Regions from separate parts of the uncultured Martelella sp. genome, predicted to be linked through region 1. Evidence: predicted binding sites of a transcription regulator. Region 1 holds the regulator's gene; each other region holds the start of a gene.
The links. Region 1 encodes LexA, which represses DNA repair genes until DNA is damaged. Its sites were predicted from a motif close to TGTTCNNNNTGTGTTCNG; they were not measured.

Region 1 (10,051 bases):
CCCCTCGGAGGCCGCCTTGCCCGAAAAGATCACCCGAACCTTGTAGAGGATCAGCGTGTCGCAGGAGAGGACGAAAAACAGCAGCATGCCCTGAAACACGCGGGTCATCTTGTCGGAAACGCCGAGCGTGAACTGCACGCCCTCGCCGCCGATATAGGTCAGCGCCAGCACAAGACCGGAAATGATCGTGCCCAGCGGATTAAGCCGCCCGAGAAAGGCGACGATGATGGCGGTGAAGCCATAGCCCGGCGAGATTTGTGGCTGCAGATAACCCAGCGCCCCGGAAATCTCGCTGATGCCCGCAAGGCCGGCCAGACCGCCCGACAGCAGAAAACAGAACCAGATCATCTTGCGCGAGGAAAAGCCCGCAAACCGCCCTGCCCGCTGCGACTGGCCGATGACGTTGACCTCAAACCCCTTCAGGGTGAAGCGCATCATGAACCAGACCGCGAATGCCGCCAGGATCGCGAGCGCGAAGCCGTAATGCGCGCGGCCGGAAGACACCATTTCGGGCAGCATGGCCGCATCGACGAATTCGCGCGTCTGCGGAAAGTTGAAGCCTTCGGGATTGCGCCAGGCCCCGCGCACCAGCCAGTCGAGAAACAATTGCGCGACATAGACCAGCATCAGCGAGGTCAGGATTTCATTGGTGTTGAAATAGCTTTTCAAAAGCGCGGGAATGCCGGCGTAAAGCGCGCCGCCGACAGTGCCCATCACCAGCATGATCGGCAAAAGCAGCGGCGAGGACCAATCGTAGAAATAGACCGGTACGATGGAGCCGACCATGGCGCCGACGGTAAACTGGCCTTCCGCGCCGATATTCCAGATGTTCGAGCGGTAACAGACCGTCAGCCCGACCGCGATCATGATCAAGGGTGCTGCCTTGATCATCAGTTCATGCAGGGACCAGATATCGAACAATGGCTCGATGAAAAAGCGATAGAGCGCCTCGACCGGGTCCTTGCCCAGAAGCGCAAACATGATCGCCCCGAAAAACACTGTCAGCGCAAACGCGATCAGCGGCGACAGCAACGAAAACAGCGGCGAAGCGTTGGCGCGCCGTTCAAGTTCAATGCGCATCAGCCGTCTCCACATCCTTGTCCGCATCCTCGCCATGGATGCCGCCCATCAACAGCCCGATCCGCTCGCGCGTCATTGTTTCCGCCGGATGACTGTCGGACAACTGCCCCTCGGAAATCACCGCGATCCGCGTGGCGATTTCAAAGATCTCGTCGAGATCCTGCGAGATCACCAGCACGGCCGAGCCCGATCTGGCAAGATCGACCAGCGCCTGGCGGATATGGGCGGCAGCGCCGGCATCCACGCCCCAGGTCGGCTGGTTGACAATGATGACCTTGGGCTTGCGGTCCAGTTCGCGCCCGACGATGAATTTCTGCAGATTGCCACCCGACAGCGCGCCTGCCGCCGGGTTTTCACCGCTCTTGCGAACATCCATGAAGCCGGCGATCTCACCGGTGCGCGCCCGGGCGACGGCGCGACGGATGACCCTGAGCGGCCCACCGGCCAGAAAAATATCCGATTCGGCCTGATTGCGCGCGAGGATGAGGTTTTCCGACAGCGTCATCCCCGTGACCGCGGCATGACCGTGGCGCTCCTCGGGAACGAAACCCGCGCCAAGCTTGCGTCGTGCATTGATGCCCTTGGCGCCGACGGGCTGGCCGTCGATCTGGATGGAGATATTGTCATCGACCGGATATTCGCCGGAGAGCGCATCGAAAAGCTCCGACTGGCCGTTGCCGGCAACACCGGCGATCGCCAGGATTTCGCCGGCTTTGACTTCGAGGTAGATGTTCTTCAGCGCGGTGGAAAACGGCGTGCGCGCCGGCGCGGTCAGACCCTTGGCCTCAAGCAGAACCTTGCCGGCCTTCATCGCTTCCGGACGGGAGATTTCCGAAACTTCGCCGCCGACCATCATCCGCGCCAGCGAAGAGGCCGTCTCGTTGCGCGGGTTGCAATTGCCCGTCACCTTGCCGTGGCGCAGCACCGTGGCCTTGTCACAGATGCGCTGCACTTCTTCCAGCCGATGAGAGATATAGAGCACCGAACGCCCTTCGGCCTTCAGCTTGGCCAGCGTTTCAAACAGCCGGTCCGCCTCCTGCGGGGTCAGCACCGATGTCGGTTCGTCGAGAATGATCAGGCTCGGGTTCTGCAAAAGCGCGCGCACGATCTCGATCCGCTGACGCTCGCCGACCGAAAGGTCGGCCACATGGGCGCGCGGATCCAGCGGCAGGCCGTATTCGACCGAAAGCCTGCGTGATTCTTCCGCGATCTTCGCAAGCGAAATGCCGGGATCGAGCGACAGGGCGATATTCTCGGCCACCGTCAGCGCCTCGAACAGCGAGAAGTGCTGAAACACCATGCCAATGCCGATCTTGCGGGCAGCGGCGGGTGCTTCAATGCGCTGCGGCTTTCCCTCCCAGAGAATTTCGCCGGCGGAAGGCTCCAGCACCCCGAACAGCATTTTCACAAGTGTGGATTTGCCGGCGCCGTTTTCGCCGAGCAGAGCGTGAATTTCACCCTTATCGATATCGAGATCGATGCCATCGCAGGCAGCGAAGGTACCAAAATATTTTGTCAGCCCCTGAACGGACAGCAGTGATCCGCCCACATCATTATCATTTTGGTTCAAACTGCCCTCCGGTATCCACCCGAAAACGCGAAACCCGGTGATACCGAGTCTTTCGGCACCACATCCGGAAATTGACTAAAAAATAGAACATCCCCTATATTGCGCACAAATGAAGCACGAACCCTCATTGAAACGCAATGACTTTTGCCTGTTTCCCAACGACTTTATTCGCTTGCCGTGCTGGCGCTTGTCAAAATTCTGCCCGGGTTTCGGCCGCCCGCGAGCCGAGTTTGGGCAGGAATTGCAGCACCATGCCGATAAGGTAGAGATAGACGCCGCTCGCCACGAACAGCACCTCGATGAAGAGCGGCGCATCGAAACGGGCGAGAAGCGCGATGAAGCCGGTGACGCACCAGACCGCAAAAACGCCGAGATTGAGCGGCCGCAGCCGCTTGACCCGGACGGGATGCAGGAAATTGACCGGCGCGAAGGTCAGGGCCACTGACAGCACCACAATCGCCATGGCAAGCAGCGACGACGGCTGGATGACGAAGAAGGAGAACACCACCATGTTCCAGACCACGGGAAAGCCGGAGAAGAAGTTCTCATCCGTCTTCATGCCGCTGTCGGCATAATAGATCGCGCTGGAGACGACGATCAGCGCGGCGGCAACGAAGGACAACGGCTCCCCGATCATATGGGACTGGTAGAGCGCAAAGGCCGGCAGCAGAACATAGGTCACGTAATCGATGATGTTGTCGAGCATCACACCCGACCAGCTTGGCAGCACTTCGCTGACCTTCAGCCGCCGCGCGATCGGCCCGTCAATGCCGTCGACCAGCAGAGCGGCGCCGAGCCACCAGAACATGGCCACGAATCGCCCCTCGGCAGCGGCAACCACGCCAAGGAAAGCAAGGAACGAGCCCGATGCCGTCAGAATGTGGACGGAGAACGCCCGGATTTCGGCATAAGGTACTTTACGCTGGCTGAACAAACCCATTCACTTCCCGTAAAACTGTGTCGGCGGTTATTGCCCGGTTTTCTCTACCCCTACAATGCACCAGAAGCGCGTCCGCGTACAAAAAAAACATGATTTTCCAGAATTTTTCACGGCAAAATGCGCCTGGTCGCATTATATCGGTAACGAACAAATCGCAGGAAGACGAGGTTTCAGGCATGTCGGATTTTGAAATTGCCGTGATCGGCGGCGGTCCCGCCGGAATGATTTCCGCGCTGGCGCTTGCCCGTGCCGGCCGCAGGGTCGCGCTGGTGGCGCCGTCCCCCAGCGGCGGCGATCATCGCACAACGGCGCTGATGGACCATTCCATCGCACTGCTTGCCCGGCTTGGCCTGTGGCAGTCCGTGCGGCCGGAAGCCGCGCCGCTGAAGACCATGCGCATCATTGACGGCACGGGACGGCTGGTGCGCGCGCCGACGGTCAGTTTCCGCTCTGCCGAAATCGATCTCGAAGCCTTCGGCTACAACATTCCCAACACCGTTCTTGTCGGCAAGTTGAACGAAGCGATTGCGAGTGAGCCGAACATTACCCGTTTCGAGACCATTGCCGACGATTTTACCGTCGACAAGAATGGCGTTGCGGTGACGCTTGCCGGCGGCGAGACGTTTTCCGCCGAACTTATCGTCGGCTCCGACGGCCGGCGTTCGAAAGTGCGTGAAAATGCCGGGATCGGCGTGCGCCAATGGTCCTACAAGCAATCGGCTGTCGTGTTGAATTTCAGCCACGCACTTACCCATGACGATATCTCGACGGAATTTCACACCCGTGGCGGTCCGTTCACGCAGGTGCCGCTGCCGGCAAAGAACCGCTCCAGCCTGGTCTGGGTTATGGATACGCCGGCTGCCGAAGACATGGCGGCGCGGCCGGAAGGCGAGATCGCGGCGGCGATCGAGGAACGGATGCAGTCGCTTCTGGGCGCAGTCACCATTGAGGGACCGGTGCAGAAATGGCCGCTTTCCTCCATGGTTGCGAACCGTTTCGGCAAGGGTCGTACGGTTCTTGTCGGCGAGGCGGCCCACGCCTTTCCGCCGATTGGCGCACAGGGGCTTAACCTTTCGCTGCGCGACATCATGCGCCTTGCCCGCATGCTGGACGGCATCGACGGCGCGAAGATTTCCGCCAGAACCGGCGAACGCTATGATTTTCTGCGCAAGTCCGATGTCTGGAGCAGAACGGCCAGCGTCGATCTTCTGAACCGCTCTCTGCTTGCCGATTTCATTCCCGCGCAGCTTGCCCGCTCCGCCGGCCTCTACATGCTGTCGGCCGTGCCGCCGCTGCGCCAGTTTGCCATGCGCGAAGGCGTTCAGCCCCTCAGGGGGATCAAGGAGCTGTTCGCCGGCTGAAGCCTGTTTTAGCCCTTGCCTATAGCGGCAGGGCGGTAGCGTCGATCAGAAGCAGAAGACCGGCCAGCGTTACCGCCGAACAGATTGTGGTGATCAGAATCGTCGCGGAGGCCCGCTCGTACCAGATGCCGTATTGCTGGGCGATCACGAAGACATTGGTGGCCGTCGGCAAGGCTGCAAGAAGCACGGCGGCTTCCACCCAGACCGGATCGAAGCCGCCATGCAGCATCATGAAGGCATAGACCAGCACCGGATGTAAGATAAGCTTGGCAGGAACGATGTAGCCGATCTCTACCGGCACGCGCTTTACCGGGCGCAGAGCAAGCGTCACCCCCATGGCAAAAAGCGCGCATGGCGCGGCAGCCTGTGCCAGATAGTCCACCAGCCGGTTGAACGCATCGGGCGGCTGAACACCGCTCGCGGCAACGGCAAACCCCAGAGCGGTTGCAATGATGAAGGGGTGCAGCAGCGCCTTTGTCAGCACCTGGCGGGCAAGTGATGCCTTGCGCACCGCCCCGCCATCCGCCACCGCCATTATCGACGGTGCGACGATGAAATGCAGCGCATTTTCAAAGCAAACGATCAAGGCGACGGGAACGGCTGCCGCCTCGCCAAGCGCCAGAATGGCAAGACCCGGCCCCATATAGCCGATATTGCCGTAAGCGCCCGCAAAGGCCTGGATCGTGCTCTCGCGCACGCCGTTGCGTTTCCAGAAATAGCCGGCGGCAAACAGCAGCGAAAACACGGCATAGGTCGCCAGCAGATCGACAGAGATGAAATCAAGCCGGGTCAGCTGGTCGAAAGGCGTGTTCGAAACCAGCTTGAAGAACAAGGCCGGCAATGCGGCATAGACGATGAATACATTGAGCCAGACAAGACCGGATTCCGGCTGCCGGATGAGCCTGGCGGCGATGAAGCCGACGGCAATCAACCCGAAGAACGGAAAGAGAAGCCCTAGAATATCTGACATGGCGCAAAACCCGGGGTTCGCAGGCCCTAGCCGATCTGCGACAGAACGGGGAAGGTCTGCTGGAACCAGATCGCCATATCGGCAATGAAGCCGAAAAGAAAGGCAAGGCCGGTGAGAATCAGCAGCACGCCCATGATTTTTTCAATCGTGCCAAGATGTTTGCGGAACCGCGACAGGAAGCGCATGAAGGCGCCGGAAAAAAGCGCCGCAATCCAGAACGGCACGGCAAGGCCGAGCGAATAGATCGCCAGCAGCACCGCCCCGTTGGAAACCGTATCGCGTGTGGCTGCGACAGCGAGAATGGCCCCCAGAACCGGCCCGATGCAGGGCGTCCAGCCGAAAGCAAAGGCCAGCCCCATCACATAGGCGCCGGACATGCTCGCCGGCTTGCCGCCGCCATGAAACCGCGCCTCGCGCGACAGGAAGGGGATTTTCAGCACACCAAGAAAGTTCAGCCCCATGATGATGATGATCACGCCGCCGACCTTGGCCAGAATATCGATATATTGACGCAAAAGCTGACCGATGGACGAGGCCCCTGCCCCGAGCGCCACGAAAATCGTCGCAAAGCCGAGCGTAAAGAACAGCGCCGGCAACAACACCCGCGCCGGCCGGACGGTCGTGTCCCCCCTGAACTGATCGATCGAAATGCCCGCCATGTAGCAAAGATAAGGCGGCACCAGCGGCAAAACGCAGGGTGAGAGAAACGAAAGCGCACCGGCAAGAAGCGCCGTCAACAGGGAAATATCACCGATCGACACCTGAAATCCTCTTGTCACTCGGCCGTTGGCGAAAGCGCGTCCGGCACCAGCAGATAACCGCCTGAACGGCGGACCGTAAACTGCCGGTTCCTTAAACCACAGCGGCGTTGAATTCCAATCACCTTTCCGCGCATCGCCCCCAACATCAAATTGTCGCCTCGGAGCCGAATTTCCGGGTTGACCTTCTGCAAGACCCTTTCTATGTTCCGCCCACTTTCCGCCGGCCCTTCAACAGGCGCCGGCCTCGGGAGCGCGTAGCTCAGCTGGTAGAGCAACTGACTTTTAATCAGTAGGTCCAGGGTTCGAACCCCTGCGCGCTCACCATTGTTTGCCGAGAATTTTTCTCCTTTCGAAATTGAAACAACACTTTCTAACGCACCCCTTTGCACCCGCCTTCATGCCTCCATTGACCGCAATCGAGGCCGCTCTGCTATTTCCAGCTTGCGGAACACAGATAGAACAGATATAAACGTTCTGTATTTGTTTCGAAGGCAAGGGGCTGCAAATGCTGACTCGTAAACAACAGGAACTGCTGTATTTCATCCATGAACGGATGAAGGAGACAGGCATTCCCCCGTCTTTCGATGAAATGAAGGAAGCCCTGGATCTGGCGTCCAAATCGGGCATTCACCGGTTGATCACGGCGCTGGAGGAACGGGGTTTCATTCGCCGGCTTCCCAACAGGGCGCGCGCGCTTGAAATTCTGCGCATGCCGGAAAGCCTTGGTTCTCAGCCGCCACGCCGCGGCTTTTCACCGAGCGTGATTGAAGGCAGCCTCGGCAAGACGCCTGCCGAAAGCAAGACACCGGCTGCCGGAAATGACAGCGGCTCGACCGATATCCCCGTCATGGGGCGGATTGCAGCCGGCGTTCCGATCTCGGCCATACAGGAAAACACCCACGCAATTGCCGTTCCGGCCGAAATGCTGGGAACCGGCGAACATTATGCGCTGGAAGTTAAGGGCGATTCGATGATCGAAGCCGGGATATTCGACGGTGACACGGTGGTCATCCGCAATATCAACACAGCCGCCCCGGGCGATATTGTCGTGGCGCTGGTGAATGACGAGGAAGCAACGCTGAAACGTTTCCGCCGCAAGGGCGCATCGATTGCACTGGAAGCCGCCAACCCGGCCTATGAAACCCGGATATTCGCGGCCGATCAGGTCAAGGTTCAGGGCAAGCTTGTCGGCCTGATCCGCCGCTACCACTGAAGAAATCGAGGGTTTTCGGCAGGCTGACAGGATCAGCATACGAATCGGAACGCCAACTATAGAGGCGGTGTTGGTTCCACTGACGCTTTACTGCCGTGATGGCAGGCGTGACGGAAACGTGGGTTCTCACACAGGAACCGGTCGGGTTAGGCTCTGAGGACGTGGTGTTTCCGTTTCTTGATTTTGAACCATCGGTATCTTGGACGGTAAACTGCAAGGTGCCGTTTTGGCGGCGCAGTGCTGGTGTGATGAGAAAACCAGGCGAACGGCATGTCTGAAAACCGGGCCGGTAGACGCTGATGATGATGTCGGCGTGATCGCAGGCAGGGCCTACGAGCGCGGGCCGGAATATCTGTGCTACGGTCAGACCGCTTCCGGGAAGCGATGCCACACACCATTCGCCCTTTTCACAAATGAATACACCGGATTGCGTCCGCGCGGCCTTTATATCCTCGGCAAGGGCGGTGCTTGCATTGGTGATTTGTCCAGCATCCAGGCGGTCGAACCGGTCCGTGTCTTTCAGTATCGCAGCGTTGTTTTCGGTTTCGCTCGGCGGTCGTGTGGCGTTGATGGCAAGTGCGCTCTGCCACTGATCGAAGATGAAGGAAGGCGGACGGCGCTTGCTGAGCGCGGCCGTATCACCGGTGACAATCGCAACCAGCGCGCCGTCTTCGGAGACAAGCAGAAGCGGCGACCGGTCGCCTTGAGAAAAGGCGGGCAAGGCAAAGGCAATTGCCATCGGCACCAGTCCGACAAGCCTGAGGCGGGTGCGCAGCAGAACCAGCAGCATGAACCCGACAAGGAAAAGCAGCAGAAATCCGCGGGGCATCGCACCGGTATCGAGCGCGCCGCCAAGACCATTGACCCATTCCGCAATGGCAATCACCCGGTCGAGCCCCCAGCCCATGGCCAAAAGAAAGGGGCCGTGCAGATTGAGCGGCATGGCCAGCATGGCCAGCAGCCCGGAGGGCATCACCAGAAAGGTGACAATCGGCATGGCGAGCAGATTGCCAAGCAGACCGTAGCCGGCAATCCGCTGAAAATGCGCCATGGCAATCGGCGCTGTCGAAAGCCCGCCGATAAGTGCGGTCAACAGAATACCGAAAGCCCCCAGCATGACGATGCGGACCACTGTGCCGACCGGCATCGACGCCGGGCGAGCATATTCGCGACGCTGCCAGAAGCTGTAGCCCGCAATAAGCGCCAGTGTTGCGGCAAACGACATCTGCATGCCGGGGCCGACTGCTTCCGACGGCGAAACGACGAGGATGACGAGCCCCGCAAGAGCGACATTGCGCATGCTGATGGCCGGACGGTCGGCGACGGCGGCAAGCAGCATGATCGCCAGCATGATGAAAGCGCGCTGCGCCGAGACCTGCATGCCCGAAATCGCAAGATAGAACCCGGCAGCCCCGATCGCGGCCACAGCAGCGAGCTTCTTGGTGGCAATCGCTTCTGCCGCCTTTGGAGAAAACGACAGGAAAAGACGCAGGCTTGAAAAGAAGATACCGGCGGCGAGCGCCATGTGCAGCCCCGAAATGGCAATGACATGGGCAAGGCCGGCATTGCGCAACGCGTCCAGCGTGTCATCATTCATGGCGCGACGCTGCCCGGTGATGATCGCATTCGCGAAAGCCCCCGATTCGTCTGGCAGGACAGCGCGAATGCGCCCGGCAATCGTGTCGCGCAGGCTTTCGACCCTGTGGCGCATGAACAGGCCGATGGACTGAAGGTGGCTTTTTCCAGGCGCGTGAAGATCACCGGCAAGCGCTTCCGGCGCGCCATAGAAGAACCCCACCGCGCCGATCCCGTCGAAATAGGAAAGAAATCCGAAATCGACGAGGCCCGGCAGCGCCGGTCCGGAGGGCGGTGAAAGCCGGGCAAGGCCGGTGAAAGCACCGCCGATATCGACCGGCGGCGATTTGCCGCGGGCAACAAGGGTGACACGCTCAGGTGGACGGTGGATCACCGGATCGTCGGTGGCGATGACGCGCACCACATAACGCCAGCCATTTTCGGTCGGCTCTCGCGCGTCCACCACGCCGGTAACGTGGGTTGTCACCGGTGAGTCGAGCATCACCGTGGCAAGCCGGCCCGTCTCAAGCTGCGCCAGAAATGCGCCGCTGAGAAAGAGCGCAACCAGACCGGCGCCCAGC
Region 2 (10,051 bases), on a different contig from region 1:
GGATGCCGAGCGTGCCGCCGGCGGCAATCGAGGCGGTGGCCAGACTGTCGGGATAGCCGAAGCGGCGCATCGAGGGCAGCGCGATTTTCGACATGGTGGCCGCCGTTGCCAGCGACGAGCCGCACACGGAGGAAAACCCGCCGCAGGCGGCAACCGTTGCCAGCGCGAGGCCGCCCTTGCGGTGCCTGAGCCAGGCATGGGCGCTGTCATAAAGCTCACGCGCAATGCCGGACTGGACGACGAAATTGCCCATCAGCAGAAACAGCGGCATGACGGTCAGCGCATAGGAGCGGCCATTGTCGAAAAACGTGGCGCCGAGCAGCGCGAAGGACGGCTTGAACCCGATGATCGAGGCCGTGCCGGCAATGCCGATCAGCGTCAGCGAAAAGGCGATCGGCATGCCGACCAGCAGCAGTGCGATCAGCACTGCAATCCCGATGGGCCATTCGATCATGATGGTCTCTTGAAAAGGGCTGTGAACGCCAAAGCGAGCGTGACCAGCGCGGAAATCCCCGCACACACGGCACAGAACCAGACGACGGGCGCAACCGGCAGGCGCAGCGAATTGGTGACGAGATTATAGCCGCCGACCTGCAGGCCATAAACATAAAGCCGCCAGGCGATGACGCCGAGAACGCCGGATGAGACCAGCCCGGTCAGGAACAGGCGCGGCCGTTCGCTCCAGCGCGGCAGTGACTTGGTGACGAGGTCGACGGTGACATGACCGCCATCGAGGCAGACGGCCGGAAGACCGAGATAGACGATGGAAACCAGAAGAAGCTCCGAGACCTCGGCAGCGCCCTTGACCGGTGCGTTCAGCAGGTAGCGCCCGACGACGTCGGTGACGGTCAGCGCCATCAGCGCCAGCAGCAATGCGCCGGCGGTGACACTGAGCACAATACGAATGCCGCGAGCCATGGGACTCGCGGCGTGATGCGCATCATCGATAATGTCGGCGTCGCTCATTCGCCCTGCAGTTCGTCGATATTGTCCTTCATGAGGGCCATCGCCTTGGCGGACGACACACCGGCCTCATCGATCTCGGCAAGCTTGGCTTCCACCACCGGCGCAACCTTTTCGCCGATTTCGGCGACCTGTTCGGGTGTCGCGTCGTGGAAGGTGACCTTGCCCTGCATGGCTTGAAGGCCCGCCGCATCGGCCGCATCCCAGGCCTGGCCTGCAAGTCGTGCCAGCGCCTCGCCGGAAACGCTGTCGATTGCCGCCTGGTCTTCCGGCGAAAGCCCGGCCCAGCTGTCCTTGTTCATCACCACGAAGAAGGAGGTGTTGTAGAGCCCGCCCGGAATGACCAGCGCCTGGTTCACCATGTCCGTCAGCCCGAAGAAATTGACTGATTCATAGGGAAAGGTAATGCCGTCGGCGACGCCCTGCGACAGCAGTTCATAGGTCTGCGAGGAGGGGCCTTCGACCGGCACGCCGCCAAGCGCGCTCACCAGCTCATGAACGATGCCGCCGCCAACGCGGATCTTGGCGCCGTCGATGGCCGAAAGCTCGGAAAGGTCGCCGCCATTCATGAAAACCTGGCCCGGCCCGTGCGTAAACACGGCCAGCACATGCACATCGTCATATTCGCCGGCGTCTTTCAAAAGCGAATCCCATGTGCGCCAGTAGGCGACCGACGTGGCCTCGGCGGTATCGCCCCAGAACGGGATTTCGGCGATATTCGTGGTGCGGAACCGGCCCGGATTATACCCCTGAACCCCGAAGGTGATGTCGGCAACGCCGTTGACGGCGAGATCGTACTGCGCCGGCGGCGGCCCGAGCGGTGCCGGCAGGATATTGGTCGTGACCCGTCCGTCGGTGGCTTTCTCGATGGAGGCCGCAAAGGGCTCGATCACGTCCTTGACCAGCGGGTGTGAAGGCGGCAGCCAGTTTGCAATCGTCAGCGTTTCGTTCGCAAATGCATGGCTTGCGAACAGAATGCCTGCAAGCATGGTGGCCGCCTTCAACGTGGTCTTCATGTTTTCAAGTTCCCTGATGGTGTTTGGTTTGCAAAGAAGCTGGACCAGAGCGCGTTGCATTGTCAATTGGCAAAGCGGTTCTGCTCTCTGCACCGTCGCTGCTTTTGTGCCGGAAGCCGGCGTTTTGCAACAGAAAAAGCCGCCGGCGCGTGCCGAGGGCTTAAAACGCCTTCCCGATGACGCTGCGTGCATTTGCCGCTCGGATTCACTTCCGGTTTTCGGCTGAAATATGCGATACTTGTCAACGCAGGGACGTCATCGTTTCTCAAGGGAGGAGAATAAAATGAAAGCGCTTGTCTATCAGGGCCCCGGCAACAAGGAATGGGCTGAAAAGCCGATGCCGAAGATCGAAAAGCCCACCGACGTTATCGTCAAAATCACCAAAACCACCATTTGCGGCACTGATCTGCACATCCTGAAAGGCGATGTGCCGGAAGTCACCTCCGGCCGCATTCTCGGGCATGAAGGGGTCGGCGTGGTCGAAGAGGTTGGCGCTGCGGTGCGCAATTACAGGAAGGGGGACCGGGTCCTCATTTCCTGCATCACCTCATGCGGCAGCTGCGCCAATTGCAAGCGCCAGCTTTATTCGCATTGCGAGGACGGCGGCTGGATTCTCGGCCACCTGATCGACGGCACCCAGGCCGAATATGTCCGCATTCCCCACGGCGACAATTCGCTCTACCCGATCCCCGAAGACGCGGATGAGGAAGCGCTGGTGATGCTGTCGGATATCCTGCCGACCGGTTTCGAAATCGGCGTTCTGGCCGGCGCCGTCAAACCGGGCGATGCGATTGCCATCGTCGGTGCCGGGCCAATCGGCATTGCCGCGCTTTTGACGGCGCAGTTCTATTCGCCGGGCCGGATCATCATGGTCGATATGGATGAAAACCGGCTGGGTGTGTCCCGCCAGTTCGGCGCGACCGATACGATCCGCGTCGGCGAGGAGGATGCGGTGGCCAAGATCCGCGAAATGACCGGCGGTGTCGGCGTCGATGTCGCCATCGAGGCGGTTGGCGTTCCGGCGACGTTCGATGTCTGCCAGCAGGTTGTCGCTGCTGGTGGCCATGTCGCCAATGTCGGCGTTCACGGCGCGCCGGTGGAACTGCACCTCGAAAACCTCTGGATACAGAACATCAACATCTCCATGGGGTTGGTGAATACCAACACCACGCCGATGCTGATGAAGACCGTTCAGTCCGGCAAGATCGATCCGTCGAAACTGATCACCCACCGGTTCGAACTGAACGATATTCTCAGTGCCTACGAGGTTTTCGGCAATGCCGCACGCGAAAAAGCGCTGAAGGTGATCATCAGCGCCTGAGTGTTGCCCTGCGGGTGTTTTTCACACCGGGCTACAGTCCCGAAAATATGTTGAGGCGCTGCCTGTCGGCAGCGCCTGGACCGGCTGGCGATGTGTCGCGCCGATCTTGACGCGACAGCCTTTGGCGCGCGCCGCTTTCGTTGTTGGTTATCTGGCGGTCGCCGCGCCAATGCCGCCGCCGACCAGACCACCTGCGATAGCGCCTGTGGCATCACCGGTGATGGCGGACCCTGCGGCAACACCGACGCCGGCGCCGATCGTGGCGTTGCGCTCCTGCGTGGTGCAGGCGGCGAGCGGAAGTATGAATGCGATGGCGAGAACGGCTTTCTTCATTGTGTCTGTCTCCAGTGATCAATCCAATGGTCGATTAGATATAACCTGCGAGCAGCAGGATTATGACGATGAGCAGGACAAGGCCAAGACCGCCGGATGGCCCGTAACCCCATGTCCGCGAATATCCCCAGCGCGGCAATGCGCCGAGCAGAAGAAGAATAATGATGATAAGCAGGATAGTACCGAGCATTTTTTCTCTCTCCTGGGTAATCAGTTGGAGCTTCAACGTCCCGGCGTTGTATTTTGTTCCCGCAATCGCATCCGTTGACGGAAAAGTAAACTGGAAAGCAGCACGTGACGCTTCGGTGTTCGGTTTTCCAACGCACTGAAAAATATGGTTAAAAAGTCATTAATCCACCAAATATAGCGGTGAACAAAACCGGAAGATCGCGCTGTCTGTGATTCGTCGCTGATTCGTTCCGGCTTTGGTCTTCGACCCGTAAATCAGGTTTTCCGAGCGTTTTTCGGCCACCTGATGTGAGGCGACATGCCTGGGATTTGCTTTCTTGCCGGGGCCGGTGAGTGAGAGAATGGCGGACAGCCTGTCGGATTCAGCAATGTCCCGTCTGTTCATCTTTTGTTTACGAAGGTTAACGCGATTGTCCTGATTTGCACTGGTGAAGAATCGTGCGTTCCACATCTAGGGTATTAAATTGGCAAAAACCCAACATATAGCCGTGAACAAACCGGGAAAACAGCAGAGTCAGCGATTCGTCTGTGATTCGTTCGCATCTGTTCCAAATATTAAGAAAGGTCGGGTTTCGGGGCAAAATGCACGCCCCTCTTGCTTGCAGGGCGCAGGCGGTCCATCTATAGAGAAACGCGCGCCGGAGGATTGCGATCCGGCGATTGAAGCAATGGACGGGGGCGGAGATTTTGGCCCCGGCCAGGGAATTTGGGACCGGGACATTGAATTCAGAAGCAATGATCTTGAGCGGACGCGGGGTGACCGCCATGCTCGGTCCGACCAATACCGGCAAGACCCATTTTGCCATTGAACGGATGGTGGCGCACTCATCCGGGGTTATTGGCCTGCCGCTGCGCCTTCTTGCCCGCGAAGTCTATAACCGCCTTGTCGAGCGCGTCGGCGTCAATCGCGTCGCGCTGATCACGGGCGAGGAAAAGATCGCCCCGAAAACCGCCCGCTACAGCGTCTGCACCGTGGAAGCGATGCCGCGGGAAACCGATGTCGCCTTCGTTGCCATCGATGAGGTTCAGCTTGCCGGCGACCTGGAGCGCGGCCACATCTTCACCGACCGGATCCTGCATCTGCGCGGGCGTGAGGAAACGCTGCTTTTGGGCTCGGCGACGATGAAGCCGATCCTCAGGCAATTGCTGCCGGGTGTTTCGATCGTGGAGCGGCCGCGGCTTTCAAGCCTGTTTTATGCCGGCCAGAAGAGAATTACCCGCCTGCCGCGCCGTTCGGCCATTGTCGCCTTTTCCTCAGACGAGGTCTATGCGATTGCCGAACTGATCCGCCGTCAGCGCGGCGGCGCGGCCGTGGTGCTCGGCGCGCTGTCGCCGCGCACCCGCAATGCGCAGGTCGAACTCTATCAGAACGGCGATGTCGAATACCTGGTGGCGACGGACGCGATCGGCATGGGGCTGAACCTCGATGTCGATCATGTCGCCTTTGCCCAGGACCGCAAGTTCGACGGACATCAGTATCGCAATCTCAACGCCGGAGAGCTTGGCCAGATCGCCGGTCGCGCCGGCCGCCATATGCGTGACGGCACGTTCGGCGTCACCAGCCGTGTGCCGCCCTTTGACGACGAACTGGTCGAGCGGTTGGAAACTCATCAGTTCGACCCGGTGAAGGTGTTGCAGTGGCGTTCCAAGGCGCTTGATTTCACCTCGCTGCACGCGCTGAAGGCCAGTCTCGATGAGGTGCCGCGCGTTCAGGGGCTGACACGCGCATTGCCGGCCGTCGACCAGCGCGCGCTGGAATTTCTCGCCCGAAGCCACGCCGTCGCCGGAAAGGCTGATCGGCGCGACAGGATCGAGTTGCTGTGGGAAGCCTGTGCGCTGCCCGATTATCGGCGGATCACGCCGGCCCAGCATGCCGACCTGATCGCCTCGCTTTATCTCGATCTGGTCGAGCACGGCACGGTGGACGAGGATTTCCTTGCAAAACAGGTCCGCCATGCCGACCGGACCGATGGTGAAATCGATACGCTTTCCGCGCGTATTGCCCAGATCAGAACATGGACCTATGTGTCGAACCGGCCCGGATGGCTTGCCGATCCGACACACTGGCAGGAAAAGACACGGAAAATAGAGGATCGGCTGTCGGATGCCCTGCATGAGAGGTTGACGAAACGCTTCGTTGACCGCAGGACTTCCGTGCTAATGAAGCGCCTGAGAGAGAATGCGATGCTTGAAGCTGAAGTGAGCGTGAATGGGGATGTCTTTGTCGAAGGACATCATGTGGGGGAACTGGCTGGCTTTCGTTTCAAAGCCGTGTCCGGAGCCGAAGGGCCGGATGCCAAGGCAATCGAGGCGGCGGCGCTGAAGGCGCTGGCGCTCGAATTCGAGGCGCGCGCCGCGCGTCTTCATGCCTCCGGCAATTCCGATCTGGTGCTGGATTCGTCCGGCACGGTGCGCTGGCTCGGCGATCCGGTGGCGCGTCTGGTCTCCACCGACAACATTCTGAGGCCGCGCGCTGTGCTGTTGGCCGACGAACAACTGACCGGTACGGCGCGTGACCATGTTGTCGCCCGCATCGAGCGTTTCGTCGCCCATACGATCCAGACGGTTCTGAAGCCGCTTGATGATCTCGCCAATGCCGACGATATCGAAGGGCTGGCGCGGGGGCTGGCTTTCCAGCTCGTCGAAAATTACGGCGTGTTGTTCCGCCGCGATGTTGCAGCCGAGGTCAAGGCGCTCGACCAGGATGCGCGTGCGTCGCTGCGCCGCTATGGCGTGCGGTTCGGCGCCTATCATGTGTTCATGCCGGCGCTGCTGAAGCCGGCGCCCGCCGAGATGATCACCCTGCTCTGGGCCCTTGCCAATGACGGTCTCGACAAGCCTGGTTATGGCGAACTTATTCCGGTGCTCGCAGCAGGCCGCACATCGGTGGTCACCGATCCCGGCTATGAACGGGCCTTCTACAAGCTGGCCGGCTTCCGCTATCTGGGAAAGCGGGCCGTCAGGATCGACATTCTCGAACGGCTTGCCGATATCATCCGGCCGCTGACCCAGTGGAAGCCGGAAGCGGGCGGTGCGCGTCCAGAAGGTGCCTTTGACGGCCGCCGTTTCGTCACAACACCGGCAATGATGTCGATCCTCGGCGCAACGCCGGACGATATGGAAGAAATCCTGAAGGGTCTCGGCTATCGCGCCGACGTTGCCTCGCCGGAAGATGTCGCCCGGATCGAGGCAGCACAGGCCGAACGGGACGCCGAAAAGGCTGCAAAACAGCATGCCGGCGTGGCCGTTGAAACCGTTGCCCGGCGCGCGGAAAAGCCGGCGGACGGCGAAGCTGGGGCGGGCGAAACGCCGGAGAACCCCGTTGCTGCCGAAACCGCAGTGGCCGAAACCTCGGAAAGACCTGCCGAAGAACAGGCGGCAGCGACCGAAACGGCTGACGACACGACTGCGGACACGGCCGAGACCGCGCCGGCACAGCCTGAAAAGGCTGATGAGGCTGCGGTGAAGGACGAGGCGGCGAAGGAAGAGGAAGAGCCCAAGCCGGTTCTGCTGTGGCGTCCGGGCGGGCGCAGCCAGAACGAGCGGGGCCGCCAGCATCAGGGGCGCGGACCGCGCAATGAGGGCCGCGGCCGCGGACAGCCGAACCGCAAGGGTGGCGACGGCGAGCGGGACCGTGCTGCCGGCAAGCCCGGCGGCAAGGGTCCCAAGGGGCCGCATCGGGCAAAGAAGGACGGCGAGGGCAAGCCACGCGATCAGCGCCGCGAGCGCGACAAGCCCGTCGATCCGGATTCGCCTTTTGCCAAGCTGGCCGCGCTGAAGGCCCAGATGAAGCGGTAGGCGGATGGCTGAAGGCGAAGCACCTGCAGGCCGTCAGCGCGTCGACAAGTGGCTGTTTTTTGCGCGGATCGTCAAATCCCGTTCTCTGGCCCAGAAGCTGGTGCGCGATGGTCATGTGAAGCTCAACGGCTCGCGGATCATCCGCCCGAGTGTCGATGTGACCGCCGGAGACCGGCTGGTGGTTGCGCTTCAGCGGCGTGATGTCCATCTCGTGGTGCGTGCGCCCGGCCATCGGCGCGGGCCGTTTGCCGAGGCGCAGGAGCTTTACGAGGATGTCAGCCCACCACCGGAGGCCCGCGCCAAGCTTTCGGCTTTCGAGCAGGCCCAGCGCGTACCCGGCGCCGGACGGCCGACGAAGAAAGAACGCCGGTCGCTGATGCGTCTGCGTGGCGATGAATGAGGCTTTACGACGGTCTTTGGAAACTTCTACCCGCAGACGGCCGGTTTGTGGAACGAAATAATCTTGCGACAGGGACGGAAAGCCGTTACCTCACGCTTTGACTGCCGCCGGGTGACGCCCGTCGGTATCGGGCCGTCCGGCCCGAAAATGATCTCTGGAGTCTTTCATGACCTATGTCGTGACCGATAACTGCATCAAGTGCAAATATACCGACTGTGTTGAAGTCTGCCCGGTGGACTGTTTCTACGAGGGCGAGAACTTTCTGGTCATTCATCCCGACGAATGCATCGACTGCGGCGTCTGTGAGCCGGAATGTCCGGCCGAGGCGATCAAGCCCGACACCGAGCCTGGGCTCGACAACTGGCTGAAGATCAACGCCGACTACGCCGAAACCTGGCCGAACATCACCATCAAGAAAGACCCGCTGCCCGATGCCGATGACATGGACGGTGTCGAAAACAAGTTCGAGCAGTTCTTCTCCGAGAAGCCGGGAAGCGGCGACTGAGCGCAGGCGGGGCGCAGGTCCCGCCGCCGGCCATGCCGTGGCTTGTCCGGATTTTTGAGTGCTGTTGCAATTTGGGGCTTGGCGTAGCCCGACAATTCGGTTAGGTGTCGGCCAATACTCCCGCACGCCGGCGACGACTTGTCGCGGGTGCATGGCTCATTGATTTCTGCTACTTGTTGTGCTATATAGAGTGCACTGACCCAGAAAACGGCAGATTTGCCTTAAAGCCCAAGAAAGCAATCAACCCTAGCGTCGACAAAATATCATTCGAAGTGCGGATGCCTTTCGAACCAAGGAATGCGTCGCGTCTTTCGTTGTCCGTTTGATGGTTACAGTGGGTGTGGCCCTCCATTCGTCTCACCCTCCGGATCATGCATGTCCGGGACCGGCGCCCGCCGGATGCGTAACAGGGAGTTTTTAAAACTTATGACAGTACAACAGAAAAAGTCTGCCGGCCGCCATGGTTTCAAGACCGGTGAGTCCATCGTCTACCCCGCTCACGGCGTTGGCACGATCAACGCGATCGAAGAGCAGGAAGTGGCCGGCATGAAGCTCGAGCTTTTTGTCATCGATTTCGACAAGGACAAGATGCGCCTGAAGGTGCCGGTTGCCAAAGCCATGAGCATCGGCATGCGCAAACTGTCGGAAACCGATTTCGTCGAGCGCGCTTTGAAAGTTGTGCAGGGCAAGGCCCGCGTCAAGCGCACCATGTGGTCGCGCCGCGCCCAGGAATATGATGCGAAGATCAATTCCGGCGATTTGATTTCGATTGCCGAGGTTGTTCGCGATCTCTTCCGTGCCGACACCCAGCCCGAACAGTCCTACTCCGAACGCCAGCTTTACGAAGCGGCGCTTGACCGCATGGCGCGTGAAATTGCCGCAGTCAACAAGATGTCGGATACCGAGGCCGTCCGTCTGATCGAAACCCACCTTGCCAAGGGTCCCAAGCGCGGCAAGGGTGCGGACGAGGAAGACGACGCCCGCGAAGAGGCCGCCTGAGGCCTTGCGACAGACCGCTCCCGGCGGTCATTGATTGGAAAGGATCCGGCCCCAAGCGGCCGGATTCTTTTTTTACAGAGCCGTTCCACTCTCTGCGTCATCCTCGGGCTCGACCCGAGGATCCAGGGCAACACGGAGTACGCTTGCTTGAAGAGGCTTTCTCCTCAAAGGCTTGTGCGGAATGGATGCTCGGGTCGAACCCGAGCATGAAACCTGTAGAGACGGCTGACAGAGACAACGAGCTGCACATCTGCGGGTTTGTCAGAACTTTGAATCCGGCCCCAAGCGGCCGGATTTTTTCGTTTTGGCGCCTGTTCACATTTTTGTGCCCGAAAACCCGCTGCCGGCATGAACCAAATCGCTATCCCGCGCGTTGAGATAGGCAGGGAGCGCTGTGGGCGTTGCGGCGGAAGCCGGAACGTCAACTTTTCAGCGCTGGATAATGGCCTTGATTGTCTTGCCTTTTAGGGAGTGAGCCATGGATGTCGACGCACAGGATCATCGTATTGCAAGCGCTGCAATGGCGG
Region 3 (10,051 bases), on a different contig from region 1:
AAGCGTCCCGGCTCGATAATGCCACGCTCCGGGTGATCAAGCCTCAGCAGGACCTCGAAATGCCGTCCGGGTGCGCCGTCGATCACCTTGGGCTGGAGAAAGAGCCTGAGGCCGCCATGCTGCAGCGCCTGTTCCAGCGCGGTTTCAACATCGAACCGGGCGACAAGGTCCTGGACCATGCCGTCATGAAACCATGTGATGCTGCCGCGCCCGTGCGATTTTGCGTTGTGCATGGCCAGATCGGCATGCCGCAAATGTTCAGATGCCCCTTTCGAATTCGGCATGACCAGAACCGCGCCTGCACTGGTGCTCGGAGTGATCTGGTTGCCGTTGATGAAGGTCTGGCGCGACAGAAGGCTGTGCAGCCGTTCGATCTTCTTGTGGGCGGCTGTCCGCGCTGTCTCTTCGCTGCTGCCAAGCGTGGTCAGAAACACGACGAACTCGTCGCTGGAAAGCCGCGCCGTAAAGCAGCCGGGATCGATATTGTCACACAGTCGTCGTCCTGTGGTTCTCAACAGCGCATCACCGATCGCGTGACCGAAAATCGAGTTGATGGCCGCGAAATTGTCGAGGTCGAAGATGGCAATCGCCATATACTGATGACTGACCCTGTGGGTTGCCAGCAGCCCGACAAGAACCTCCTGCGCCTTTGTGCGGTTGGCAAGTTTTGTCAGCGGATCGTAATAGGCGAGCATTTCGATCCGGGCTTCCGTCCGCCGGCGTTCGGTGACATCCCGCCAGACGCTGACCGATCCGAGCCGTTCGCCACGGGCATCGATCACGGGCGCCTTGATCATCTCAAGCGTATATTTGCGGCCTGCCGGATTGGTGACCTCGCCCTGATTGATCAGCTTGCCCTCATCGTTGACGTCGCTGAAGACCTGCTGCATCAACAGCGCGTCGTTGGTCTGGCCGAAAATCTCCCTGTCGGTCTTGCCGACGATCGTTTCCGCCGGCATGCCGATGAATGCGGCTGCCGCCTGATTGCAAGCTTCCAGCGTGCCGTTCGGCCGTTTGAAATAGATCTGGTCCGGTATCGCGTCGATGACCACGCGCAGCAGAAGGTGCTGACGGCTGAGGGCGTTGACGAGCCGACGACCGCGCACGAGGACGAGGGCCAGAATGACGATAATGCCGGAAAGCACCGCAATTGCGGCAATCAGGGTCAGGTTCAGCAGGCCGGATGTGTGTTGCAGTTCCGTGGATTTCCGGCGAACGGCTTCCACCAGGCTCGAGGAATAGGCTGCCAGCGGTTCACTGCCCGCACGCACATCCCTGGCCTCGGAGACAATCGATAAAAGCGCTGTCCGATCCTGAACCGTGATCGGCCAGGAGAAGATGCGCATCGTATGGACGGAACCATCCTGAAAGCGATGGGGGAACAGAAAATAATGCTGCTCGTCCAGACTTACCTCTTCCATCAGCGCCATGATCTTTTCTCTGGGCAACTGGTTCAGTTCGGAGATGGAAAGGTTGCGGAATTCCTTTGATGTCCAGCCATAGAGCGACTGTGCGGCATCGTTTGCAGCCAGGATATCCCCGCTGATCGGGTCGATCAGCAACATCGCAACCGGGCTGTTGCTGAAGATATCGGCGAAGGGCGGAAGGGATGTCTGCGCGTATAACTGCGTGGCAGTAGATGAAGCGAACACGAAAGCGGCCAACGCGATACCGGCAACACGTTTGTCGAATCTTCGCACCTTTCGTGTTGCCATCTTCATATTATCGGTGGCCTTTTGCGGTCGGATGTGGCGGTGCGTAATAAATCAGTGGGCGAACAACCAAAAGTAATCCATGTGTAAGCTTACACGACATAATAACAGGTAAACATTACATTAGAGAAATTGCATTTATGCCGGGCAAAATGCAAGGGGGAGGGAGATGCGGTGTCCCTCCCGGCCTTTTTGAGGGCGTGCTCAGGCCGGTTTGACGAAGCCGTCGAGAACCCGTTTCTGACCGGCCTTGTCGAAGTCGATGGTCAGCTTGTTGCCTTCGATCGCCGCGATGTTTCCATTGCCGAACTTCATATGGAAAACGCGGTCGCCGACCGAAAAACGCGACGGCGTTTCTTCGCTGCTGCGGGCAACGAGCTCGCCTTCGATCGTGCGCCCGCGCGGCCCGCTTTCGCCATATCCGATGCGCTCGACGGCATGACCAGAGCGCGTGCCCCAGTTGTCCCGGGTGGCATCGGTGCGGTGTTCCTGCGCGCGTTTCCAGCCGGGGGTGGCATAGGTGTTGGAAAACGGCTGGGCCCGGTCGAAGCGCGACTGGCCGTAGCCGCCGTAGGAGACTTCCGTTTCGCCGACTTCGACGTGGTCTTCCGGCAGTTCATCAAGAAAACGTGATGGCATGGTTGATTGCCACAGCCCGTGGATGCGCCGGTTCGAGACGAACCAGATGTGGCAATTGCGTTTCGCCCGCGTCAGCCCGACATAGGCGAGGCGGCGTTCCTCTTCGAGGCCGGCGCGGCCGCTTTCATCCAGCGCGCGCTGGTGGGGAAACAGGCCTTCCTCCCAGCCGGGCAGGAACACGGTCTTGAATTCCAGCCCCTTGGCCGAATGCAGCGTCATGATCGAGACCGCGTCCATGTCCTCGTTCTGGTCGGCATCCATCACCAGCGAGACATGTTCGAGAAAACCGCGCATGCTTTCAAACCCGTCCATGGAGCGGATCAGCTCCTTCAGGTTTTCAAGCCTGCCGGGGGCTTCCGCCGAACGGTCGTTCTGCCACATCTCGGTATAGCCGCTCTCCTCCAGAATGATTTCTGCAAGCTCGGTATGCGGCGTGGTCTCGAGAAGCTCCTGCCAGCGGGTGAACTGGGTGACCACATCGTAGAGCGCCTTGCGCGGCTTCGGTTTCAGTTCGTCGGTATCGATCATCTCGCGGGCGGCGGCCAGCATGGGGATATTGCGGGCGCGGGCGTAGTCGTGGATCTTGCGCACGCTGGCGTCGCCCAGGCCGCGCTTCGGCGTGTTGATGATCCGCTCCAGCGCCAGATCGTCGGCCGGCTGGCAGGTGAGGCGGAAAAACGCCATCGCGTCGCGGATTTCAAGCCGTTCGTAAAAGCGCGGGCCGCCGATGACCCGGTAATTGAGGCCAAGCGTGACGAACCGATCCTCGAATTCGCGCATCTGGAAGGAGGCGCGCACCAGAATGGCCATGTCGTTCAAGAGTTCGCCATTGCGCTGCAACTGCTCGATTTCTTCGCCGATGGCGCGGGCTTCCTCTTCGGAATCCCAGGCGGCATGGACCTGAACCTTGTCATCATCCGGCTCGGAGCGTTCGGTGAAAAGCGTCTTGCCGAGCCGCCCGTCATTATGCGCGATCAGCTTGCCGGCAGCTCCCAGAATATGAGCTGTGGAGCGATAATTGCGCTCCAGTCGCACGACCTTGGCGCCGCGAAAATCCTTCTCGAAACGCAGGATATTGTCGACTTCGGCGCCGCGCCAGCCATAAATCGACTGGTCGTCGTCGCCGACACAGCAGATGTTGACCGGACCGTCATCATCGCCGGGGCGTTGGGCCAGAAGCCTGAGCCACATATACTGCGCGGTATTGGTGTCCTGATATTCGTCCACCAGAATGTAGCGGAAGCGGCGGTGGTATTCCTTCAGGATATCCGGGTTCTCGCGGAAAAGCCGGATCGGATGCAGCAGAAGATCGCCGAAATCGCAGGCATTCAGCGTCTTCAACCGGTCCTGATAGGCCTGATAGAGCTGGCGGCCGCGGCCATTGGCAAAGGCGCGGGCGTCACCTTCCGGGATCAGTTCCGGCGTCAGCCCCTTGTTCTTCCAGCCATCGATCATCGCGGAGAACTGTCGTGCCGGCCAGCGCTTGTCATCGAGCCCCTCGGCCTGGATAAGCTGCTTGATCAGGCGGATGACGTCGTCGGTGTCGAGAATGGTGAAATCGGACCTCAGCCCGACGAGTTCGGCATGGCGGCGCAAGAGCTTGACGCCGATGGAGTGGAACGTGCCGAGCCAGGGCATGCCTTCAACCGCGCCGCCGACGAGAATGCCGATGCGCTCCTTCATCTCGCGCGCGGCCTTGTTGGTGAAGGTCACGGCCAGAATCTGGCTGGGATAGGCCCGTCCGGACGCGAGGATATGCGCAATCCGCGTGGTCAGCACCCGGGTCTTTCCGGTTCCCGCACCGGCCAGCACCAGAAGCGGGCCGTCAATGGTCTCGACAGCGTCGCGCTGCTCGGGGTTCAGGCCGTTGAGATAGTCCGGTGGCGCCGGTGCGCGTCGTGCCGCCATGGCGCGGGCGGCAAGCCCGCCCTGTTGCGCCGGCGCGGCGTTGCCCTCCGGTTTGCGCGGTTCATCGTCATCATCGAAAAACGGTATGTCGTCGTGGCCCTGAATCATGGCGTCAATCTAGTGAGTTGAAACGCAAAGGTGAAGGTGCACGCTGAACTGAGAACAAAATATGCACAGCTCGACCGCATTTCCACGTCCAAAAACGTGTAAAATCAGACAAATCACACCGCTGAACATTACAATTCTGTGAGGTTTCATTCCACAGCTTGCAGTGCGTCGGGCGATCTGGATACTTCCATCCATATTTTCCGCCGCGGCGTTTTCGACGGCTTTTTCAAACCGGGGACATTGATGCGTTTCTACAAACAGGTTGCTGTCAGTGTGTGTGTTCTGGCAATCGGGTCTGCAGCCTGGCTTTTTCTGGCGCCCGGCGGGCGGGCCGTGCTGGTGTCCTACGGCATTCTGGATGCGCCGGCAGCCGGCGGTGGCGGCGGTCGCCCGGCCGGCGGGTTTTCGGGCCGTGGCATACAGGTGGTGTCCGCCCCGGTGACAACGGGCACCGTCAACGATGAACTGACGGCCATCGGCAGCGGCGAGGCGATCCGTTCGGTGACCGTGCTGCCCGAGGAATCCGGCACCATTACCGAACTGCTGATCACCTCCGGCGATACGGTCGAGCAGGGCGATACCATTGCTGTTCTCGATGATCGCGAACAGGTGCTGGCCCGCGATCTGGCGCAGGTGGCGCTTGAAAGCGCAACCCGTCAGGCCGAGGTCAACCGCCGTATCAAGTCGGCGATTTCCGATCTGGAAGTCTATAATGCCGAGATCGATCAGCGGTCGGCCGAACTCGACCTCAAATCGGCCGAACTGGCGCTGTCACGCCGCCGTATCGTCGCGCCCATCGATGGCGTTGCCGGCATTGTCGGGGTGAATGTCGGCGATTATGTCACCACCTCATCGGAAATCGTCACCATCGACGATCGCTCCTCGATACTGGTCGATTTCCCGGTGCCGGAGCGATTTGCCACTGCCGTCCGGTCCGGCGCGCCGGTCGAGGCCAGTCTGGTCTCGGCGCCGCAGCAGGTATTCGAGGGCGAGGTGCAGGCCGTCGACAACCGTATCGATGCGGCAAGCCGGACCTTCATGGTGCGCGCGCGGCTCGACAATGACGATGACGCCCTGCGCGCCGGCATGTCCTTCGATGTGTCGATGCGGTTTCCCGGCGATGTCTATCCGGCCGTCGATCCGCTGGCGATCCAGTGGGATTCCAACGGCGCCTATGTCTGGCAGCTTGTCGACGGGCAATCGACCAAGACCCGCGTGCGCATCATCCAGCGCGATCCCGATGTGGTGCTGGTCGATGCCGGGCTCGACGAAAACGATCTGGTGATCATCGAGGGCATCCAGCGCCTGCGGGAAGGCGCTTCCGTGAGCGATATTGCCAATGGTGCCGGTGCCGGCAGCGTGGCGGAGAGGGCGTCATGAGCGACGACGACCGCGAAAACGACAATCTCTCCTCCGATGAAAAACCGGACGTGCCCGAGGCGGACGATGCGCGCAGCGAGGCGGCAAAGGCGATTGCCGAGCATGAGAGCGAGCACGGCTTTACCGCGCTTTTCGTGCGCCGTCCGATTCTTGCAGCGGTGTTCAACGCGCTGATCCTGGTGGCCGGTCTTGCTGCCTTTTTCGGCGTCGAGGTGCGCGAGCTGCCCGATGTCGACCAGCCCGTGATTACCGTGCGCACCAATTTTTCAGGCGCGGCACCCGAAACGGTCGACCGCGAGGTTACCAATGTCATCGAAGGCGCGGTTGCGCGTGTGCCCGGTCTGCAGTCGATGTCGTCGCGCTCCAACACCGGTTCGAGCCGGGTGACGCTGGAATTCAGCAAGGACACCGATATCAATGTCGCGTCGATGGATGTGCGCGATGCCGTTGGCCGGGTCGAGGGGCAATTGCCGGACGATGCCGACGAGCCGCGCATCGTCAAGGCGGATTCAGACTCCCAGCCGGTGGTGCGTCTGGCAATCACGTCGTCCACGCTCGATATTGACGACCTGACGGTGCTGGTCGAAGACGAGATCGAGGACCGTTTTGCCGCAGTCCCCGGCGTGGCCGATGTCGCCGTCTATGGCGAACGGGAAAAGATCTTCCGTATCGATATCAATCAGGCAGCGCTTGCAAGCCGCGGTCTTTCTGTGACGGACCTGACGGCGGCGCTGTCCGATATTTCCTGGGATGTGCCGGCCGGGTCGCTGACCAGCACCACCCAGGCGCTTGGCGTGCGCGCCACCGCGGATGTCACCACGCCGCAGGAATTTGCCGATATCCGGGTGGCCGAAAATGTTCATCTCGGCGATGTCGCCACCGTCGTCTTCGGCCCTGACACCGCCGCAACGGCGCTGCGCTACAACGGGCAGCCGGGCATCGGTCTCGGCATCATCCGGCAGGCCAAGTCGAACACGCTGGAAATTTCCGAAGGCGTGCACCGGGTCGTTGCCGAGATCGCGCCCAATCTGCCCGAAGGCACCACCATCCGGGTTTCGAGCGACGATGCGGTGTTCATTTCCGGCTCGATCGAGGAGGTCGTTCGTTCGCTGCTGCTTGCGGCCTTGATCGTGGTTGCCATCATCTATGTTTTCCTGCGCGACTGGCGCGCGACCATCATTCCGGCCATCACCCTCCCGGTGGCGCTGGTGGGCACGCTGGCCGCCATTTATGTCGCCGGCTTTTCCGTCAATATTCTCACCCTGCTGGCCATCGTGCTGGCGACCGGCATGGTGGTCGACGATGCCATCGTGGTGCTGGAAAACATCGTGCGCCTGCGCGCCGGCGGCATGGGCCCGCGCGCGGCAGCGGTTCTCGGCACCCGGCAGGTGTTCTTCGCCGTCATCACCACCACGGCAACGCTGGCCGCCGTTTTCGTGCCGCTTTCGTTTCTGCCGGGGCAGGCGGGCGGTCTGTTTCGCGAGTTCGGATTCGTGCTCGCCTTCGCAGTAATGCTCTCCTCCTTCGTGGCGCTGACGCTCTGCCCGATGCTGGCTTCGCGCATTCTGGTGCAGCACAAGGACACGAACCCGGGGCCGATCGCGCGGCTGGGCATGCTGTTTGCCCATGTCTATGCCGTCACGCTGCGCTGGGTGCTGGCCGCGCCGCTGGTGCTGCTGTCGCTTGCAGCGCTTTTGATCTTCGGGGCCTATCTTGCCTATGCCAATCTGACCACGGAACTGTTGCCGCGCGAAGACCGGTCGATGCTGATGATGCGGGTTTCCGCCTCGCAGGGCGTTAGTCTTGATTATACGCGAGACCGCATCCAGCAGGTGGAGGAGAAGCTTCAGCCGCTGATTGAGAGCGGCGAGATTGAAAGTATCTTCTCGATTTCGGGGTTCGGCAACAATACAAACAGCGGCTTCGTGGTGATGTCGCTGGCGCCCTGGGCCGATCGAGACCGCACGCAGGATCAGATTGCCCGGGATGTGAATGCGGCGGCGGGCAGCATTCCGGCCGTGCAGGCCTTTGCCTTCCAGCCGAATTCACTGAATATCCGCGGTGCCGGCAACGGGCTTTCCGTGGCCCTTGTCGGCTCCAGCCACGCGCGGTTGAGCGAGGCGGCGACCGCGCTGGTTGAGGCCATGGAAACCGATCCGATGTTCGACGCGCCGCGGCTTTCCGAAGATGCGACCCAGGCGCAGCTGTCGCTCACCCTCGACCGGCGGCGCGCGGCCGATCTCGGCATTGATATCGGCGGTCTTTCGCAGGCGCTGATGGCGATGCTCGACGGCCGGTCCGTCGGGGAGGTGTTCATCGACGGGGAATCCTATGATGTCCAGCTTCGTGCCGATACCAGGAAGGTCGACGATCCCGGCGATTTGAGGAATATTTTCCTGCGCACCGGTGACGGCCGCATCGTGCCGCTGTCGACCATCGCCACGCTGGAAGAAAAATCCATCGCTCCGACGCTGGAACGCGAGCAGCAGCAGGCCGCCGTCTCGCTGTCGTCGAGCCTCGCACCCGGCGTGGCGCTGGGCGATGCCTATCAGCGGCTGCTGGAACTGGCCGAACCGCTGTTGCCGCCGGGCGCCCATGTCGAGGCGCAGGCGGAGGCCGCAGCGCTCGATGAAAACGCATCGGGCATGGAAATGGTGTTCGGCTTTGCGCTCATCATCGTCTTTCTGGTTCTGGCCGCCCAGTTCGAGAGCGTGTGGAGCGCGCTGATCATTCTGGCGACCGTGCCTTTCGGCATCGGCTGCGCCTTCATCGCCATGCTGCTGACCGATACCAGCCTCAACATCTATTCGCAGATCGGTCTGGTGCTGTTGATCGGGGTGATGGCGAAGAACGGCATCCTGATCGTCGAATTCGCCAATCAGCTGCGCGACCGTGGCGAGAGCGTGCGCGATGCCATCGAGCATGCCACCATGCTGCGCCTGCGGCCGGTGATGATGACGATGATCTCCACCGTGCTCGGCGGCATTCCACTGGTGCTGGCATCCGGTGCGGGTGCGGAAGCGCGTATCGCGCTTGGCTGGGTGATTGTCGGCGGGCTCGGCCTTGCCACCATCGTCACGCTTTACGTCACGCCGGTGGCCTATTTCCTGCTTGCGCGGTTCTCCAAACCGAAGGCCGACGAGGAACGGCGCCTCAATGCGGAGATGCATGACGCCGCGTCGATCAGCCATTAGCGGCAGGCGCTTGGGTGAAACCGTCGCTTTCGTGGTTTTCGCGCCCGCGCCGCCAATGTGAAGTGCGGATGATGCCATGCAACCGTAAAAGATGCCGGAGAGGAGCCAGTGTATTCGACCTGTCGTTGAACGGAAAAACTTGCTAAGTCAGGCCCGATACTGTTTTTATGGCGCTTATCGCAATGATCTGCAACGACGATTCCTATCGTCTCGAAGGGGGAAACATGTCAGCCAAGGCAATCACCGCCGTTATCGCAACAGCATTGCTCGCAAGTTGCGCGGCCAATACGCAGAACAGCGTGAACCCGGGCGCCGACGAAGTGTCGGTCACCAATATTTCCGTAAGCGATCCCGGCGACTACATGGACCGCCAGGAAGCGGAAATGCGCCAGAAGCTTGAAGGCACCGGCGTCACCATCGTCCGCACGCCCAAATATATTGCCCTGGTGTTCCAGTCGAGCATCACTTTCGCCACCGACAGTGCCGAAGTCGTGCCGGAATTCGCGCCGTCGCTCGCCGTGATCGCGGGCCTGCTGCAGAAGTATAATGCCACCGATATCGACGTGAACGGCTATACCGATTCAACGGGGTCGGACGCCTACAATCTCAAGCTTTCGCAGCAGCGCGCCAATGCCGTTGCCGGTGCTCTGATCCAGCGCGGCGTCAGCCCGCAGCGCATCATGCCGGTGGGATATGGCAAGGCTGATCCCGTTGCCACCAACGATACCGCCGACGGGCGCGCCCAGAACCGCCGTGTCGAGATCAGGATTGCGCCGCCACCGGCGGCCGGTGCCACCGGTGCCACGGCTGTGGCAACCAACTGACAGCTACGGGCAAAGCCTATAGACAGGATGGTCCGGCGCCTGACGACGGACCATTGTTCTATCCAAATGGCGGTTGCGCCATATCATTGCCGTAATGAGACGGCTTGAAAGTGTTTGAAGCTTCATATTGAGGGACATCATGCTGAAAAAACTGACCATCGCTGCCGTGAGCGTTGCGTTTCTGGCCGGCTGCACCACCACAGACCCGTATTCGGGTCAGACCGTCAACAACAACACCGGTACCGGTGCGCTTGCAGGCGGCGCTCTTGGTGCGCTAGCAGGCCTT

Region 2: the regulator LexA is predicted to act here: its motif matches at 4,311-4,328, upstream of ACHZCU_RS07305 (helicase-related protein).
Region 3: the regulator LexA is predicted to act here: its motif matches at 4,418-4,435, upstream of ACHZCU_RS15220 (UvrD-helicase domain-containing protein).

The regions. Positions count from the first base shown of each region.
Region 1 is NZ_CAXXFM010000002.1:232,548-242,598, reverse strand. It holds gene ACHZCU_RS18435 (ABC transporter permease) at 1-1,080, opposite strand, end outside; gene ACHZCU_RS18430 (ABC transporter ATP-binding protein) at 1,070-2,650, opposite strand; gene pcsA (phosphatidylcholine synthase) at 2,841-3,590, opposite strand; gene ACHZCU_RS18420 (UbiH/UbiF family hydroxylase) at 3,767-4,951, shown strand; gene ACHZCU_RS18415 (AEC family transporter) at 4,971-5,921, opposite strand; gene ACHZCU_RS18410 (cytochrome c biogenesis CcdA family protein) at 5,948-6,682, opposite strand; tRNA gene ACHZCU_RS18405 (tRNA-Lys) at 6,931-7,006, shown strand; gene lexA (transcriptional repressor LexA) at 7,188-7,895, shown strand; gene ACHZCU_RS18395 (ComEC/Rec2 family competence protein) at 7,849-10,051, opposite strand, start outside.
Region 2 is NZ_CAXXFM010000001.1:1,540,436-1,550,486, reverse strand. It holds gene ACHZCU_RS07340 (TRAP transporter large permease) at 1-454, opposite strand, end outside; gene ACHZCU_RS07335 (TRAP transporter small permease) at 451-966, opposite strand; gene ACHZCU_RS07330 (TRAP transporter substrate-binding protein) at 963-1,979, opposite strand; gene ACHZCU_RS07325 (hypothetical protein) at 1,978-2,205, shown strand; gene ACHZCU_RS07320 (zinc-dependent alcohol dehydrogenase family protein) at 2,263-3,300, shown strand; gene ACHZCU_RS07315 (hypothetical protein) at 3,448-3,633, opposite strand; gene ACHZCU_RS07310 (DUF3309 family protein) at 3,668-3,823, opposite strand; gene ACHZCU_RS07305 (helicase-related protein) at 4,558-7,620, shown strand; gene ACHZCU_RS07300 (RNA-binding S4 domain-containing protein) at 7,625-8,020, shown strand; gene fdxA (ferredoxin FdxA) at 8,187-8,525, shown strand; gene ACHZCU_RS07290 (CarD family transcriptional regulator) at 8,952-9,524, shown strand; gene ACHZCU_RS07285 (RNA polymerase factor sigma-32) at 10,003-10,051, shown strand, end outside.
Region 3 is NZ_CAXXFM010000001.1:3,270,704-3,280,754, forward strand. It holds gene ACHZCU_RS15215 (EAL domain-containing protein) at 1-1,700, opposite strand, end outside; gene ACHZCU_RS15220 (UvrD-helicase domain-containing protein) at 1,917-4,367, opposite strand; gene ACHZCU_RS15225 (efflux RND transporter periplasmic adaptor subunit) at 4,611-5,747, shown strand; gene ACHZCU_RS15230 (efflux RND transporter permease subunit) at 5,744-8,941, shown strand; gene ACHZCU_RS15235 (OmpA family protein) at 9,166-9,765, shown strand; gene ACHZCU_RS15240 (OmpA family protein) at 9,905-10,051, shown strand, end outside.